Regions from separate parts of the Psychrobacillus sp. NPDC093200 genome, predicted to be linked through region 2. Evidence: predicted binding sites of a transcription regulator. Region 2 holds the regulator's gene; the other holds the start of a gene.
The links. Region 2 encodes NrdR, which represses ribonucleotide reductase genes. Its sites were predicted from a motif close to AACACNATATATNGTGTT; they were not measured.
Positions count from the first base shown of each region.

Region 1: ACQKNZ_RS10135 (vitamin B12-dependent ribonucleotide reductase) is a predicted target of NrdR. The motif match lies at 7,012-7,029, and genes of this name have one in related genera.

Region 1 is NZ_JBNNVC010000002.1:502,883-511,330, reverse strand. It holds gene ACQKNZ_RS10160 (stage III sporulation protein AE) at 1-822, opposite strand, end outside; gene ACQKNZ_RS10155 (SpoIIIAC/SpoIIIAD family protein) at 1,224-1,433, opposite strand; gene efp (elongation factor P) at 2,117-2,674, opposite strand; gene ACQKNZ_RS10145 (M24 family metallopeptidase) at 2,690-3,754, opposite strand; gene ACQKNZ_RS10140 (hypothetical protein) at 3,825-4,244, opposite strand; gene ACQKNZ_RS10135 (vitamin B12-dependent ribonucleotide reductase) at 4,414-6,981, opposite strand; gene ACQKNZ_RS10130 (lipoate--protein ligase family protein) at 7,141-7,977, opposite strand; gene ACQKNZ_RS10125 (rhodanese-like domain-containing protein) at 8,080-8,448, shown strand, end outside.
Region 2 is NZ_JBNNVC010000002.1:178,357-186,804, reverse strand. It holds gene thrS (threonine--tRNA ligase) at 1-608, opposite strand, end outside; T-box leader at 733-957, opposite strand; gene dnaI (primosomal protein DnaI) at 1,009-1,950, opposite strand; gene ACQKNZ_RS08520 (replication initiation and membrane attachment family protein) at 1,960-3,315, opposite strand; gene nrdR (transcriptional regulator NrdR) at 3,346-3,810, opposite strand; gene speD (adenosylmethionine decarboxylase) at 3,931-4,314, opposite strand; gene ACQKNZ_RS08505 (glyceraldehyde-3-phosphate dehydrogenase) at 4,583-5,587, opposite strand; gene coaE (dephospho-CoA kinase) at 5,709-6,299, opposite strand; gene mutM (bifunctional DNA-formamidopyrimidine glycosylase/DNA-(apurinic or apyrimidinic site) lyase) at 6,313-7,188, opposite strand; gene polA (DNA polymerase I) at 7,201-8,448, opposite strand, start outside.

The DNA of each region.
Region 1 (8,448 bases), 320 kb from region 2:
CGAAAGTACAAATAATGTTTTTCCAATATCATCTAATAGACCGCTAATCTGCCCATCAACAAAAGGTTCAAGAATTGCACTGAGAAAGCGATATAGAAACGCAATTAGAATTGTTTGTATCGTTGGAATAGATATTAAAACTAATATAGATACCAAAATAGAATTTCCTGTTATAGCAGAAGCTGTAGATGAGTAACTTTTCATTGTACTGATACTTTCGGTAAGCAAAGAACCAACAAAAGGAATATTGTTAGAGATCAATCTTTTTACTGTTTCATTTACAGCCCCGCTCACTGACCAAGTAATCACACCATTGACCGTTATAAATAGACTGTATAACAGAAGCATAATGGAAGTGGCTCCCACCAAAGTCATACGGATTAAATCTGACATTTTAGAAAAAGAAATGGCAGGTTGAATCCTAGTGATTAAATCAAAGAGAAAGGCTGCTAATAATGCAGGAATCATAATTTTATCTACCAAAATAGAAGTAAAGGTTGAGAACAGCAAAACGACCGGGTTCCATAGAGTGACTAGAAAGGCCCCTCCAGATAAAGCTATCCCTGCCGTTAATACTGGATAGACACCCAAAAACACGTGTACCAGCTCACCTGTTACTACTTGAACCATTTTTACTGTTCGAAAGGCAGGCTCCAAACAGTAAAAACAAATAATAAAAATAAACAATAATTTAAATAATCTTTTACTGCTGGGAATAAGCCATTCCAAACACATAAACGCAAAACCGAACAGGAGAATATAAACGAACGTTTGTATTACTTCTTTTGCTGGTTGCAAAATTGTTGCAATAATTTCATCCATTACTGCTCATTCCTTCAAGAGAGTAGTCCCATAACTGAAAAAAACTTTTCATAAAATTGTTTCATATGTTGGAGCCATACGATAAGTAAGATTGCCTTAGTCGTGAATGTAATCAGTGACGCCAAACTAGTGTACTCATAGTCCTCTAAGAGTTCTTCTACAATTTGCGAAATAAATAAGAGGATAACTGAGAACAATAATAGTTTTACTATCGGTAGAATCGCTTCTGGAACACTGGAGATATACTGATTAATAAAAGGGATAATGATTGAAGTAGTTAAATACGTTAAAAAGAGAAAAATATAAATGGTATAAATAAGGGAGTGAAGTTTGGGGTAGATTTCTTTAACTAACTGCAACAAGCAAAATGCTATTATAATAGTAATATAGACAATCATTTGCTAACTCGTCATAACAAGCCATTCTAAAAATGAGGAGATTTCATAAAAGAACAGCCTTAGTAAACGAAGCAATTCTATTGTCATGTAAATGTATCCTACAAAAAACAAAAAAAATGCAAACTCTTTTTTCCCTGTCGATTCAAAAAACAAGTGAAGAATTGCTATCAATAAGCCTATACCCGCAACTCGAAGTACATCGTGAAGTTCCACAATGCCTCCCCCTTCCCTATTACGTACTATATGTGGGACAGGTGGAGAATATGAACGAATAGTAAGGAAATACCTAGTCCGCCATATGTATCAAATTGAATAAATTCATAGTTTCTATTTATGTATAAAAATACGAACAATAAAAAGTAAACAATCATATATATATATACTTTGCAATGTATAAATATAATTGATTTTTACTTCAGGAATATATGTTCCGCAGCGTGAACGATAAGCCAGCATCGTGGCTTAACACAAATTCGCTGCCTGTCATTTCAATCAATAGTCTGAAAAATGATCGTTTTTTATAGAAATGCTATTTTAGAATTAATTAAATTCAATAAATTTAGCGATTATCTTGTACTAATTATGGATAAAACTATGAATTAAAAAGCTAGCTAATGTCATTGTAGGAATAGGCAGCTATAGATTGTAAACTAGTGTAAAAGGAAACAAAAGTGCTCTACTCGGAAGTTTTTAGCTAGCTGTATAATCCAACCCGTTCGCTTACCGTAAAGAATACTTACATCCGGTAAAGGGAATAATATATTGAGCTAATCCAACAAACGCTCTAAACTTTCCAATTAACTACAAGAGGCATTGCGTTAGAAAATAGAATATGTTTCTATTTCAATATAAAAAGGTACCAGGAGGTTTCCCTCTTGATACCTTTTTTCGTTATGTTATGCTCTTGAAACGTACGATCCTTCATCAGTATTAATGATAAGTTTATCACCCACATTAATAAATAGTGGCACTGTAACAACTAAACCTGTTTCTAATTTAGCAGTTTTTGATCCACCACCAGAAGTATCTCCTTTGATTCCTGGCTCAGTTTCTATAACTTCTAGTTCCACTGATTTTGGTAACTCTACACCAAGTGTTTCTCCTTGGTATTGTATTACTTGTAATTCCATATTTTCACGAAGGAATTTTAATTCATATTCGATTTGGTTTTCATTAAGCTCTAATTGCTCGTATGAATCCGTGTCCATGAAGATATGTTGATCTCCGCTTGCATAAAGGTATTGCATTTTTTTGTTATCGATTTGAGCTTTCTCCACTTTTTCTCCAGCACGGAAAGTTTTTTCATTCACAGAGCCGTTACGTAAGTTTCTCAGTTTTGAACGAACAAATGCAGCACCTTTTCCCGGCTTTACGTGTTGAAAGTCTAGAACACGGTAAAGAACGCCGTCTACTACGATTGTTAAACCTGTTTTAAAATCATTTACTGAAATCATTTAATTTCCTCCAAATTACGATAATATTAATAATTCTTTTGTAGAGTGTGTTAGCTTTTCTAGGCCATTCTCAGTCACGAGTGCATCGTCTTCTATACGAACTCCACCTATGTTCGGTAGATAAATCCCAGGTTCTATTGTAATAACCATGCCTGGTTCTAAAACAATGTCCGATCTGAATGATAATCCAGGTCCTTCATGAACTTCTAATCCGATACCATGACCAAGTGAATGGCCAAATGCTTCCCCGTATCCTTTTGAAGCGATATATTCTCGTGCGATCGCATCTGCTTCTTTTCCAGTCATTCCTGGTTTAACCTTTTCAAGAGCTAATAATTGAGCATCTAAAACTACTTGATAAATTTCTTTTAGTTTTTCACTCGGCTCTCCTACTGCAAGAGTACGGGTTGTATCAGAGATATAACCATTATAAAGAGCTCCGAAATCTAATGTAACAAAATCTCCAACTTCGATTACTTTGTCTGTTGCTACTCCATGTGGCAATGCAGAACGTGTCCCTGAAGCTACAATTGTATCAAAAGAAGAGGAAGTAGCGCCACGTTTACGCATAAAGAATTCCAGTTCATTCGAGACTTGTAGTTCCGTCATGCCAGGTTTTATGTAAGTCACAATATGCTCATATGCCTCATCAGCTATACGACAAGCTGCCTTTATTATACTAATCTCTTCGTCCGTCTTTATCAAGCGAATTTTTTCAACCACTCCCGACAAAGGTACAAGATCTGATGAAACAGCTTGCTTATATAATTCATAAACGCTGTAAGTCACATCATCTTTTTCAAAGCCTAGTGATTTAATACCCATTTCTGTTACTTGGTTAGAGACTTCCTCTAATAGAGTTTTAGTATGCTGAACAATACGAAAATCCTTCACTTGACTAGCAGCCTGTTCGGTATAACGGAAATCTGTGATAAACACTGCATCATCTTTAGATACAATTGCGACACCTGCCGTACCAGTAAAGTCGGTAAGATATCGTAGATTGTACCCGTTTGTGATTAATAATGCATCCACGCCTCTTTCTTCTAATGCTAAACGCAGCTTTTCTAATTTCATCATTAGCCCTCTTCTCATTATCAAAATAAACTCTATTGTCTATTTTATCATAGGAAAGGGAGTGGGTAAATTTTCATTTTCCAATCGGCTGATCCTTGGAATGGAATATGGCTGACTCCATTAGAAATCGCACACCTATAACGACGATGCAAATAAAGGGAATGGATGTTTTTTTTATCGTTTTAATCATTGTAGCATCACTAATCAGCCACTCTACGATAAATGCTAGTATAATCCCAAAAATGATACTTGAAATAGCAACTGGAACTTTCGCTGTCAAAATACTTATATAATAAATCACTAAACTTATTGCCCAAATAACTAGAAACAAAACTAACCAGCGAAGATAAACATTTGTATCATCGAACATCTCGAAGGATTTTGAATAACCTACTGGATTCCATTTAACAAAGTGAAATAAATGTAAAAATTTAAGCAATGCAGTAACTACAACAGCAGCTGCTAAGCTCGTAAAAAAAGATAAACTTTTCATGCACAACATCCTCCTTTTTAATCAGTTTGTGCCTTTCCTAGTTTTACTAAACAAAATAAGAAAAACATTTCCTATAGAAGATTCATAAAAAAATAAGTCTTTAAAGCAGTAGTTTTACATGTAAAAAAAGAGCATATGCAGAATCTGCATATGCTCTCTTCTATAATATTTACAGTCCACATTTTAGCTGTGCATTGCAATTTGTACAAGTGTTACATCCACCCATTTCCTCTACCGTACCTTTACGACAGACTGGACAAGTGTTTCCAACTTCAGATCCTATTGTTACGTTTGTAGAACGTAAATCCTGAATCGTATCGATCAAGACAATCGGACGTTTTTCCATTACTTTTTCTTCTTTTACTGCATCATCATCTACTGTGTTTTCTTCTGCTTTTAGCGTTAATACCTGTGAATCACGACTTCCATCTACGTAAACTGTTCCACCTTTTGCTCCACCGCTATACAATCGCTCATAAACTGCCTCTACTTGTTCTACAGTATAGCCCCGAGGTGCATTTACTGTTTTCGAGATAGAGCTATCAATCCAACGTTGGATGATACATTGCACATCTGCATGAGCTTCTGGTGGTAATTCCATGGCAGTAACAAACCAGTTTGGCAATTCATCTTCTTTTACAGTTGGATTTGCATCTAAATATTCCTGTACGATATCCGCTTTTACTTCGATAAACTTACCTAAACGGCCACTTCTGTAATACGTGAATGAATAATAAGGCTCTAATCCTGTAGATACTCCAACCATTGTTCCAGTAGAGCCAGTAGGAGCAACCGTTAATAAATGAGAATTACGAATTCCCTTTTCAAGCACTGCTTCACGAATATCTTGGGGCATAGTTTGCATAAATCCAGTTTCCGTAAATGCCTTACGAAGTCTGTTCGTTTCTTCTACCGTCTCTCCAGTCAAGAATGGGAAGCTTCCTCTTTCGCTTGCAAGCTCCGCAGATGTTTCATAAGCAGCTACAGCAATTGTCTTAAAGATTTCGTCCACAAGGAGATTACCTTCCTCCGAACCATACTCTTTTTGGCAATAGATTAAAAGGTCTGCTAATCCCATAACTCCAAGACCCACACGTCTTTCTCCTAGAGCTTGAATTTTGTTCTCTTCTAAGAAATATGGAGTAGCATCGATGACGTTATCTTGCATACGAACACCAACACGAACAGTTTCTTTTAATGCTTCAAAATTTACTGTTTTAGTATCTTTGTTAGCAAATTGCGCTAGGTTTACTGCTGCTAGGTTACAAACTGAGTATGGTGCAAGTGGTTGTTCTCCACATGGGTTTGTAGCGACAACTTTTTGTCCATATGCAGTTGCATTCGTTTTTTCGTTAGCATTATCGATAAAGAACACACCTGGCTCTGCAGAATAAGTTGCACAGATATTGATCAGGTTCCATAATTCTTTTGCTTTCACTGTACGGTATGTACGAACCTTGTAGCCCATACGCTCCCACTCGCGAACGTCACCAATTTTATGCCAGTTTTCATTATAGAAGGTCATTTCTTCTTCTGTATAGGATTCTGTTGCTGGGAATCGAAGGTCGAAGTTCCCGTCCTCTTCCACAGCCTTCATGAAATCATCTGTAAGAGTTACAGAAATGTTTGCTCCAGTTAAAAACTCAGGGTTATGAACTGAGAAAGTACCTCCGTCACGCAGTTTTGTTTCTGCATCGCGGATAATCTCATCGCTGAAGCCTCCTAAGCCTGGAATGTTTTTATAGTTAACAATTCCCTGGTACATAGCTTCTTCTTGTGCAGTAAGAGGCTTAAATTTAAGCTTGTCCTTTGCAAGTTGTTTAATGGTTTCATCCTTAGTGTTCTCGATTAAAAAGCGAAGAATACGTGGATTTTGCATTTTAGAAATGATAAATTCCGCAATATCTGGATGCCAATCCGCAAGCATAATCATTTGTGCTCCGCGTCTTGAACCACCTTGTTCTACTAGGTGAGTAAGTTTAGCAATATCATCTAACCAAGATACAGACCCTGATGATTTACCGTTTACACCACGAGCCAATGTATTACGTGGACGAAGAGTAGAACCATTTGTACCTACTCCTCCACCGCGACTCATGATTTCCATTACTTGTTTACGGTGATCACTGATTCCTTCACGTGAGTCAGCAACAAAAGGCATAACATAGCAATTGAAGTAAGTTACATCTGTTCCTGTACCCGCTCCATATAATACTCGTCCAGCAGGTATAAATTTAAGGGAAACTAATTGTTGATAGAACTTTTCAAACCATTCAACTCTCTTTTCTTCCGTTTCTTCTACAGAAGCAAGTCCAGTTGCATTACGCTTAGCAATTTGTTCATAATAAACCTCTAACGGTTTTTCAATTACACTCAAAGGACGGCGAACGATGCCTGATTTTATCTTAGAGCTATCATCTATTGCACTGCGATAGTCTTCTTCGATTAATACTTCCGCCGTTTTATCTTCATCGTTAATAGAGACAATATAACCGAGACCTCTAGCAGGAAACTTAGGGTCTTCCTTTACTGTTAAAACGACAAAATCTCCTACTTTTAGCGTTTTCTTTTCAGTATCCTTGAATGAATATCTGTCAATCATTACCAATCGAGATACACCTTTGTGTGTTAGATTCATATCTTCTGTTATTGGATGGACTTGAGGAAATAATTCGATATCTCGATTTAATTCTTTTACATTTAATTTCATATTAGTTTCATTAGTAGTAGTTACCAATTGTTTTTCCTCCTTTCTACAACTCGTATTGACACAAGATGTAGTAGCTTTATATATCATACGGTACTACATATAGAGGTGTAAAGTGATTTAATTTGGCAAATTAAATTTTAAGCATTAATTCCTATTCCTCATTTTGACCATATGCCTTTAAGACTTTTATTTTTTAAAATTCCATTCGTCATTTGCATAACGCCGTTTTTCCAACGTTTTCACATATTCAATTTGTTTCTCATTTAAGCTAAATGGCACCAATTCAACATTTAAAGCTTCTGAAAATCCATCCCTAAAAGCAACCTTGCATATGTCTATAGGTATCGGTTTTTGTAATAATTTGTTTATAGCGACAGCTTTTTGATTTATACTTTTTTTCACCTTTTCACGTGCTTCATCCGTAGAAAATTTAAAAGTTTGAACTAGTTTCTCATCGTCTAAATCTAAAAGTATCGCTCCATGCTGTAATATAACACCTTTTTGTCTAGTTTGAGCACTACCTGCAACCTTTTTACCTTCCACCACTAGCTCATACCAACTAGGTGTGTCAAAGCAAACGGCAGTTTTAGGATTCTTTAGAGCTTGTAGCTTATCAGGAGTGTTAGGAATAGAAAAGTAAGCTTCTAATCCAAGACTCTGAAATCCTTTCAACAGTCCCTCACTGATTACTCGATATGCCTCCGTGACTGTTGCTGGCATATCTGGATAGTCTTCCGAAACAATGACGCTATATGTAAGTTCATGCTCATGAAGAACTCCTCGCCCACCTGTTGGTCTTCGAACAAATCCTAAACCAAGCCTGCGAACTGCTTCCATATCTATCTCTTTTTCTACCGATTGAAAATAACCAATTGATAGAGTTGCAGGATTCCATTCGTAAAATCGAATCACAGGTGGAATCAAACCTTCACTATGCCAGTCTAGAAGTGCTTCGTCAAGCGCCATATTATAAGATGGGGCGCACGGACCTGAATCAATAAAGTACCATTTTGTTTTTTCCAAACTTCTCCCCCCTAACAACGCTATTCATTTTACCAAAATGATTGAATTGTATCTAGCAAATCTTTTATAATAGATATTGGAAGTATAGAAAGGGGAAAGACCGTGTTAGAGACTCTTTATATTATCATAGCAATATTGGTCGTATTATTAGTTTATGCTGGAATTTCAGCATACCGACTAAAGAAAACAGTTACAAACCTTACGCAGGAACAATTCATCGAGGGTTATCGAAAAGCTCAGTTAATCGATGTGCGTGAACCAAAGGAATTTGATGGAGGTCATATTCTTGGTGCAAGAAATATACCATCATCTCAATTGCGTCAACGTCACAAAGAAATTCGACCAGATAAGCCAGTATATCTTTATTGCGGAAATGGCGCAAGAAGTGGACGCGCAGCCATGTTCTTAAAGAAAAAAGGCTACACGCAGCTTAACCAATTACAAGGTGGTTTTAAAAGCTGGACTGGAAAG
Region 2 (8,448 bases):
CCTGCTATGCTTAATAGCTTGAATTCCTTTAACTTGCCTGTAGATGGTACATGGACTCCGCGACAAAGGTCAAAGAATTCACCTTGCTCATAAATAGAAACCTGTTCACCAGCAGGAATTGCTTCTAAAAGCTCTACTTTATACTCGTCATCTTTAAATTTGTCAAAAGCTGCTTCACGAGAAACATCGTGACGAATAATTTCGATATTTTCATTAATGATTTTTTTCATTTCTTTTTCGATCAATGGTAGGTCATCTGCTGTTATTGGCTCTGGAGAATCTATATCATAGTAGAATCCACTTTCAATAACTGGACCAATACCTAATTTAACATCCTTGAAAAGACGTTTAACTGCTTGTGCCAATAAATGCGCAGAACTGTGACGAAGAATTTCTAATGCCTCATCTGATTCCGGAGTGATGATTGCAATCTCCCCATCCTCTGTAATAGGTGTTTTTAGATCAATCAGCTTACCACTTAATTTACCTGCTAAAGCTTTTTTACGCAGCCCAGGGCTAATAGATTGAGCTATTTCTTCTGTAGTTGTAGATGAAGGAAACTCTTTTACTGCTCCATCTGGGAATTGTAACTTAATAACATCTGCCATTTTGAACACTCCTTAATTGTTTTAGATTAAATGCTGGCTTCAAAACTGTTCTTTCCTTGAACAGCTAAGCCTGTTCAGGTAATACGATTATTTATTTTAGACAAAATAAAAAACCCCATCCCGGTAAAGGGACGAGGTTTAAATCGTGGTTCCACCCTTCTTCTATCTATACGAGTATAGATGAAGCTCTGCATCGGCTAACGGGCCGGTGACCGGCAACTGCTACTTCAATTTCACAGCTACTGCTCGGAGGTGGTAAATCGATTGTCGATACTTAAGAAGCTTCCAGCCAAGGCTTCTCTCTCTATAAGTCGTACAAACTGATTATTGTCCTCTTCAACGCATTATTCTTATTCTTATGAAAATGATTATACGCCACGACTTTATCATTTGCAAGTAGTTATTTAAGCTCTCTCCAGTTTTTCCCTCGTAGAGCAACTGGATTAGTGAGTGCTTTAATCCGCTCCATAATACGCCCTGCCTTTACTACCTCTTTTTCTCCACGTTGCGTGTAGGAAAGATGATGTTGTAATTCATCGTAGTTAAAGTTCGAGGACATAAACGTCGGGAGTTGCTCTGACATTCTATAATGGAGAATTGTTCCTATAATCTCATCTCTTGTCCAGCTAGACATGGTTTCCGCTCCAATATCGTCAAGCATTAGCACTGGGGCCTTTTTCACAAACTCTACTTTTTCAGGTAGAGACTGATCTTGTATCGCTTGTTTCATTTCTCGCAGAAATTCCGGCACATATACAACGACAGAATGAATATGTCTAGCGGCTAGCTCGTTGGCTAATGCGCCTAATAGATAGGATTTACCAACACCAAACTTACCGTAAATATAGAGTCCTTTAGCTGGCAAGACATTTGTTCTTTCCCATTCGTTCAAGAAGTCTTTAGCAGCCCTTACCGCAACTACCCTACTGTCATCCTGTAAATCTAAACTTGAGAGACTCGCCTCCATCACTTCTTTAGGCATATGAATGCTGTCTATCATAGAGGTTACTTTTTTACGTTCATCCTCTATTACTCCTCGTTTACACCTTACATATTCTACATCTATTAGGTTTCGATCTAACACTAGCTTCGGCTCATAGCCCTTCATAAAGTTCGCACACTGCTCTAGCGAGGGACATTCATTACAATCATGAGACTGAGATTTATATTCATATAGCTTACTCAAGCTTCGACTTATTACCTGTTTCGAGATATCTTCGGAGTTTTCTTCTATAAATCCTTGTATACCCGGATCCTCCAATACTTCTTGCTGTAATTCGTCCAATCGAGAAGTAAATTCGGGAGTAATCACTCTTTTGAGTGTTTCATTGATTCGCTCCATTTTATTCACCTACCTTTTCTTCATACCTAGTTCTTCTAGTAATTTTTGTCTCTCTGCATCAATATCCTGAATTCCATTTGTTTCTTTTCCTGACTGTTTCAGCTCGTCATCTTTTTTATAAAACCAATCTGGCACCTTTTCTTCCCTAGTAGGTTTTTTCGAATAGGATTTCTGTTTAGAGCCTTCATTTTTCCACTTCATATATTGCTCATGCTCATTTCTTGCGAGCTCCATAGCTTCTTTAGCCGTTTTGATATCCTTACGCATCCAGTGTGATGCAATCTTCTCTGCGTAATTCTTTGTTAGTTTCATGTCCGTTCGCAGAAGAACGTATTGTAAGAGGACATTCACTACACCAATTGGCATTTTATAATGTGTGACAAAATAATTGGCTAACTGAACATCTGCAAGTATAGGCTCTTTTCCATTAGCAATATCCTTTAAAACCTTTGCAGGAGCAGTTGTTTCCAAATATTGAATCAACTCTTCCTCTTTCGTTAGCTTTTTCTCTACATTCTGTATTGGTTTCTCTGATAGCTCTATTTTTTGAAGAACTGGGGCAGTTCGAGAAACTGTTAGCTTATAATACTCGGCACATGCTTTTTTCAATCTAGCATCAGAAAGATTGAGATCATCATCCAATGCCAAAATAACAACCTTTTGCATTTCTATTGGTGATAAATTATACAAAAAAGCCAATTTCGCAATTATTTCTCTTGCTTCCAATGTCATTGCTGACTTGGGCACCAACTGTTCTGATAACCCTTCCTGCAATAAAACAAAGTCAAAATCTTCATAATAGAACGGTACAGAATTATTTCGTTTCTTTGATTGAAATTGCTCTTGCGTTGATATCGAAGTACCCGTTTTTGTTGATGGCTTAAAGACATCAACAAACGTTCTAGAAACATCTGTGAACTCTTCATGCCAGTTAGGCTTTTGTATGTAACGGTTTCTTAGCTGTTTATATGCATTTTCCCCAATTTTATTTAGTAAAAACATAGATAATAAGGGATCCTTTAAAAAGGACTCTGCATCTAAAGGAGCCTCGAGCTCATAATAGAAGGTTCTTCCTTCCTCAGTTGACTTTTGCCAAGTACGAAGCAAGCCTATTGCTTCCAGGGCAATTCTAGCCTGAAAAATTTTACCTAGTGACAAACCTAAGACGTTTAATAAATGATAATGCGTCCATTGTTCGTTATCTTTCATCTCTCCATCAGCCCATAAAGTCAAGTAGAGACTAATACTTTCAGCACCTACTATCGGCTGATAAAATAACGTCAATAACTGACGATCATAATCAGAAAAAGAATATGGCAAGCGAATCATATATGTATCTGTTGAATGTAGCTCCTTATATAACATCACTTGTTAACCTACTCTCTAATTAATAACTTATAATGAAGGGTTCTTTTTCAATATTTCCTTTAATTCATCGATGAATACATTGATATCCTTGAATTGACGATAAACGGAAGCAAAGCGAACATAGGCAACTTCATCGATTTCAGCAAGCTTGTCCATGACTTTTTCGCCTACCTCCTCTGATTTCACTTCAGAGTTACCAGTTCTTCTTAGCTCCTTCTCAATATAAAACACGATCTCCTCTAATTGGTCAAGTGCAACGGGCCTCTTTTCACATGCACGAATTAATCCACGTAATATTTTTTCACGACTAAATTCTTCTCGTGAGCCATCTTTCTTTACTACAATTAATGGAGTCTCCTCTACTTTTTCAAAAGTCGTGAAGCGGAAACCACAGTCTTCGCACTCTCTCCTTCTTCTAATCGCTTTGTTATCGTCTATAGGTCGTGAATCGACTACTTTAGTGCCATTAAATTGACATGCTGGGCATCTCATAGAACCTCTCCTAAATCTTATCTATAATTTTGTATTCCTATTATAACAATTTTTTCTCATAAAATCGAAAAAGCAGAGGAATAAGTTCCTCTGCTCACTCATTTAGGCATTATGTTTCATTTACGCTTGAACTGTCATGCGTTCTTGAGGTGTCTTAACTGGCCCCATACCACGTGGCATTTCCAGCGTTTCGCGCGTTCCAGCATTAAGAGCATCTGCGATATAGTTAGCTGCGATTGATGGATCTAAATCACCACAAGTATACACATCAATGCTTGCATAACCGTGCTCTGGAAAGCTGTGAATCGTTAAATGCGATTCGGAAATAATAACGACTCCACTTACACCTTGTGGTGCAAATTTGTGAAAAGCAACTTCTCTTACCTCTGCACCAGATTTTAGTGCAGCATCAACAAATGTTTGCTCGATAAATTGCATATCGTTAAGTTTGTCGAAATCGCACTCCCATAGTTCTGCAATAATGTGACGTCCCATTGTCTCCAATGTCCGTTTCCCCCTTTGATTAGTTTTATTTTTAACATCAAAGTTGACTACCACGGGGGAAAGTTAGTCCAAAGAGGTCCTAACCCTTTAAGTAGTCCATGTACTAGAAGTACACGATTCCCATTATAAAACAGTTTTTTTAATAATGCAATATAAAAAATCCTCTTTCTACTAATTCTAGAAAGAGGATGGAAATATGTTATTAACAGGAGATAAAAATTATTTATACGCAAAGAATAGCTAAAATTAGCTGTCTAGAAATTGACGATTAAAGACCACTTGCTACTTTTTTAGTAAGGTCAACTACTCTTGCAGAATAGCCCCATTCATTATCGTACCAAGCTAGAACTTTAATTTTTGTTTTGCCAATTACCATAGTCGTCAAACCATCTACCGTACTAGAATTAGTAGTTGTATTGAAATCAATGGAAACTAACGGCTCATGAGTTATTCCTAAAATACCCTTCATAGAACCTTCAGCTGCTTTTTCGAAGGCAGCATTTACTTCTTCAGCTGTCACTTCTTTTTGAACATCCACAACTAAATCAACTAAAGAAACATTAGGAGTAGGTACACGCAAAGCCATCCCATGAATCTTCCCTTCTAGCTCTGGTAGGACCAATGAAAGTGCTTTCGCAGCACCGGTCGATGTTGGAATAATCGATTGTCCACATGAGCGTGCCCGTCTTAAGTCTTTATGTGGGTTGTCTAAATTATTTTGGTCATTTGTATATGCATGAACCGTAGTCATTAAACCATTTTCAATTACAAATGCATCATTCAATACTTTGACAACTGGCGCTAAGCAGTTTGTTGTACAGCTTGCATTTGAAATGATTTGGTGATTTTTCACATCTAACTTATCTTCGTTTACACCAATAACAATCGTTGCATCTTCATTTTTGGCAGGTGCTGTAATTACAACTTTCTTCGCTCCTGCTTTCAAGTGACCAGAAGCTTTTTCACCATCATTAAATTTTCCAGTGGATTCAATAACGATATCCACGTTCAATTCTTTCCATGGTAACTTTTCAGGCTCACGTTCATTTACGATTTGTACTTTTTTACCGTTAACGATTAAAGCATTTTCGCCTATTTCAATTTTTCCAGTGAAAGTGCCATGCGTAGAATCATATCTAATTAAATGAGCTAAAGTTTCTAATGGGTATCTCGCATTGATAGCTACTACATTTAAATCCTCTTGTACGATTGCTTGGCGAAATACCATTCTCCCGATTCGTCCAAAACCATTGATTGCAATTGAAGCTGACATATAATAAGTCCTCCCGTAACGTGTGATACTTTTTGTTTTATAATCATGCATTAGTATAACACATTTTTAGAATTATGTAGCCTTAAAATAGCCCATTTTAAAATTCACTATTTTCAAATAATTATTTTTTCCAAGATTTTAAAATTTTTTCTAATTGCTCCTGAGTAGACTCTAAAGTACCATTATTATAAATAACAGCATCTGCACCCTTTTCCTTTATAGAGAGCGGCAGCTGTGATTGGATTCTTGCCTTTGCTTCCTCCATAGAATAATTGTTTCTTGCCATTAGCCTATTCAATTGCGTTTCTTCTGATACAGTTACAACAATAATCTTATCGACATAGGATTGTAGTCTACTTTCAAATAGTAAGGGAATATCCATAATAATAGTTGGGTAACCCGCTTCCAATAGCTCTTCCTTTTGCCTCATCATCTCAGCTCGAATGGCTGGGTGCATTATGTCATTTAGCTGCTTTCTTTTAGCGGGCGAGGAAAAAATGATTTCTCCAAGTTTTGGACGATTTAGATCTCCATCTGAAGTTAGTATATCTTCCCCAAACACATTTATAATCGCTTGTAAGGTTTCGGTCCCTTTCTCAACTACGACTCTTGCTACAAGATCAGCATCAATAATTGGATAGTTCATTTCCTTTAACATATTTGATACAGTACTTTTACCGCTAGCAATACTTCCTGTCAAACCAATAATCATGATGAATCCTCCGTTACTTTTGGCACGAACCACAATAGGTAGATGTTCGACCGGCAATTGTTTTCTGCTTGGTTGGTTTCCCACAGATTGGGCAATTTTTTTTGCTATACATTTGCAGTCTATGTTGCATTGTTCCTGCTCCCCCATTTATAGAGCGATAATCCGAGATGGTACTTCCACCATTTTCAATACTGTCTAATAGCACGGCGACAATTTCATGGAACAATTGAATTTTTCTTTCCTTGCTAATTCTTTTTACTTTTCGAGCAGGATGAATTCTAAGATTAAATAACGCCTCTGTTGCATATATATTGCCACAACCTGAGACTACATGGCCATCCATGATGAATTCCTTAATCGGTTTATTTTCGTATCGTGGGAGAAGGCTCATATTTAGGTAATGGTCTAGCGCTCCTTCGTCAAAAGGCTCAGGAGCCATTAGCAGTAACGGCGGATAATCTGCTTCAGTTTCTAACAGACGCAGTTCACCAAACCGACGTATATCGGCATATACAAGCATATCACTCTCATCAAAATGAAGCGTAACATGACTATGCTTCTTAAACTTTTCCTCCATGATGTCATCAAGACTTCGTACATAGAACCAAGCACCTGACATGCCAAGATGGGAGACAAGCAAAAATGATTCTCCGTCTTGATTTTTTAAATGAAAGTAAATATATTTAGAGCGGCGTTCTATTCGAACAATCGCCATTCCGGGAAGAGCAGACTGGAAAGATTCCACGTCTGCCCCCTTAATGATTGCTTCCTTCCCATTTTCCTTTGAATGAATAATAGTAGGGGAAACATCTACTGATTTAATCAATTTTCCCGTAACAACTGGCTGAAGTCCTCGAACTACCCCTTCAACCTCTGGTAATTCCGGCATACTTAAAACTCCTTACTTTGTATCGTACCAAGATGATCCATATGCATATTCAACTTTTAAAGGCACATTTAATTTAATAGCTGATTCCATTACTTCCGGGACAATTTTTTCTAATAGAGCTATCTCCTCTGGAGGAGCCTCAAAGATTAGTTCATCATGCACTTGCAGGAGCATTTTTGTTTGCATATTTTCTTTTTCTAATCGTTCAGCCATATCAATCATTGCTTTTTTAATGATATCGGCTGCACTTCCTTGGATAGGCGTATTCATCGCCGTACGCTCTGCAAAGCTTCTCAAGTTAAAATTAGAGCTTGTAATCTCAGGTAGATATCTTCTTCTATTTAAAATAGTAGTAACAAAACCTTTTTGTTTCGCTGTTTGTATACTTTCATCCATATATTCTTTCACGCCTGGAAAGCTTTTTAAATACTTGTCGATAAAAACAGCCGCTTCTTTGCGTGTAATATCTAGGCTTTGAGAAAGACCATAGTCACTAATTCCATAAACAATTCCAAAATTTACAGCCTTCGCAGCACGGCGCATATTCGAGTCAACCTCTTCTGCCCCTACATGAAACACATCCATAGCAGTTTTAGTATGAATATCCATATTATTGTTAAATGCTTCGATTAGATTATCATCCTCCGACATATGAGCAAGCACACGTAACTCGATTTGGGAATAGTCAGCTGCAAACATCACCCATTCTGGGTTAGATGGAACAAACGCTTTACGAATCTTTCTTCCTTCCTCGATACGGATAGGTATATTCTGTAAGTTAGGGTTAACAGAGCTTAAACGTCCTGTTGTAGTAAGCGCCTGCTGATATCTTGTGTGGATTTTCCCATCATCAGTGTGGATCTCTTTTAGGAGACCTTCGATATAGGTTGAATTTAATTTTCCTAACTGACGGTATTGTAGAATTTGCTCTATGATTTCATGCTCATTTGCAAGCTTCTCTAATACATCGGCTGCTGTAGAATAACCTGTCTTAGTTTTCTTAATTGGCGGTAGTCCTAGTTTTTCAAAAAGAATCACTCCAAGCTGCTTAGGAGAATTGATATTAAATGCTTCCCCTGCTAGGGCATGAATGTCCTTTTCAATTTGTTGTAGCTTGATCTCTAAATCATGACCCATTTCTACAAGAACTTGCTTATCTACCTTTACTCCATCCGATTCCATCGTTCCTAAAATAGAAGCAAGTGGCAATTCCAATTCCTTATATAGCTTAAATTGTTCATTTTCTTTTAATTTCTTTTC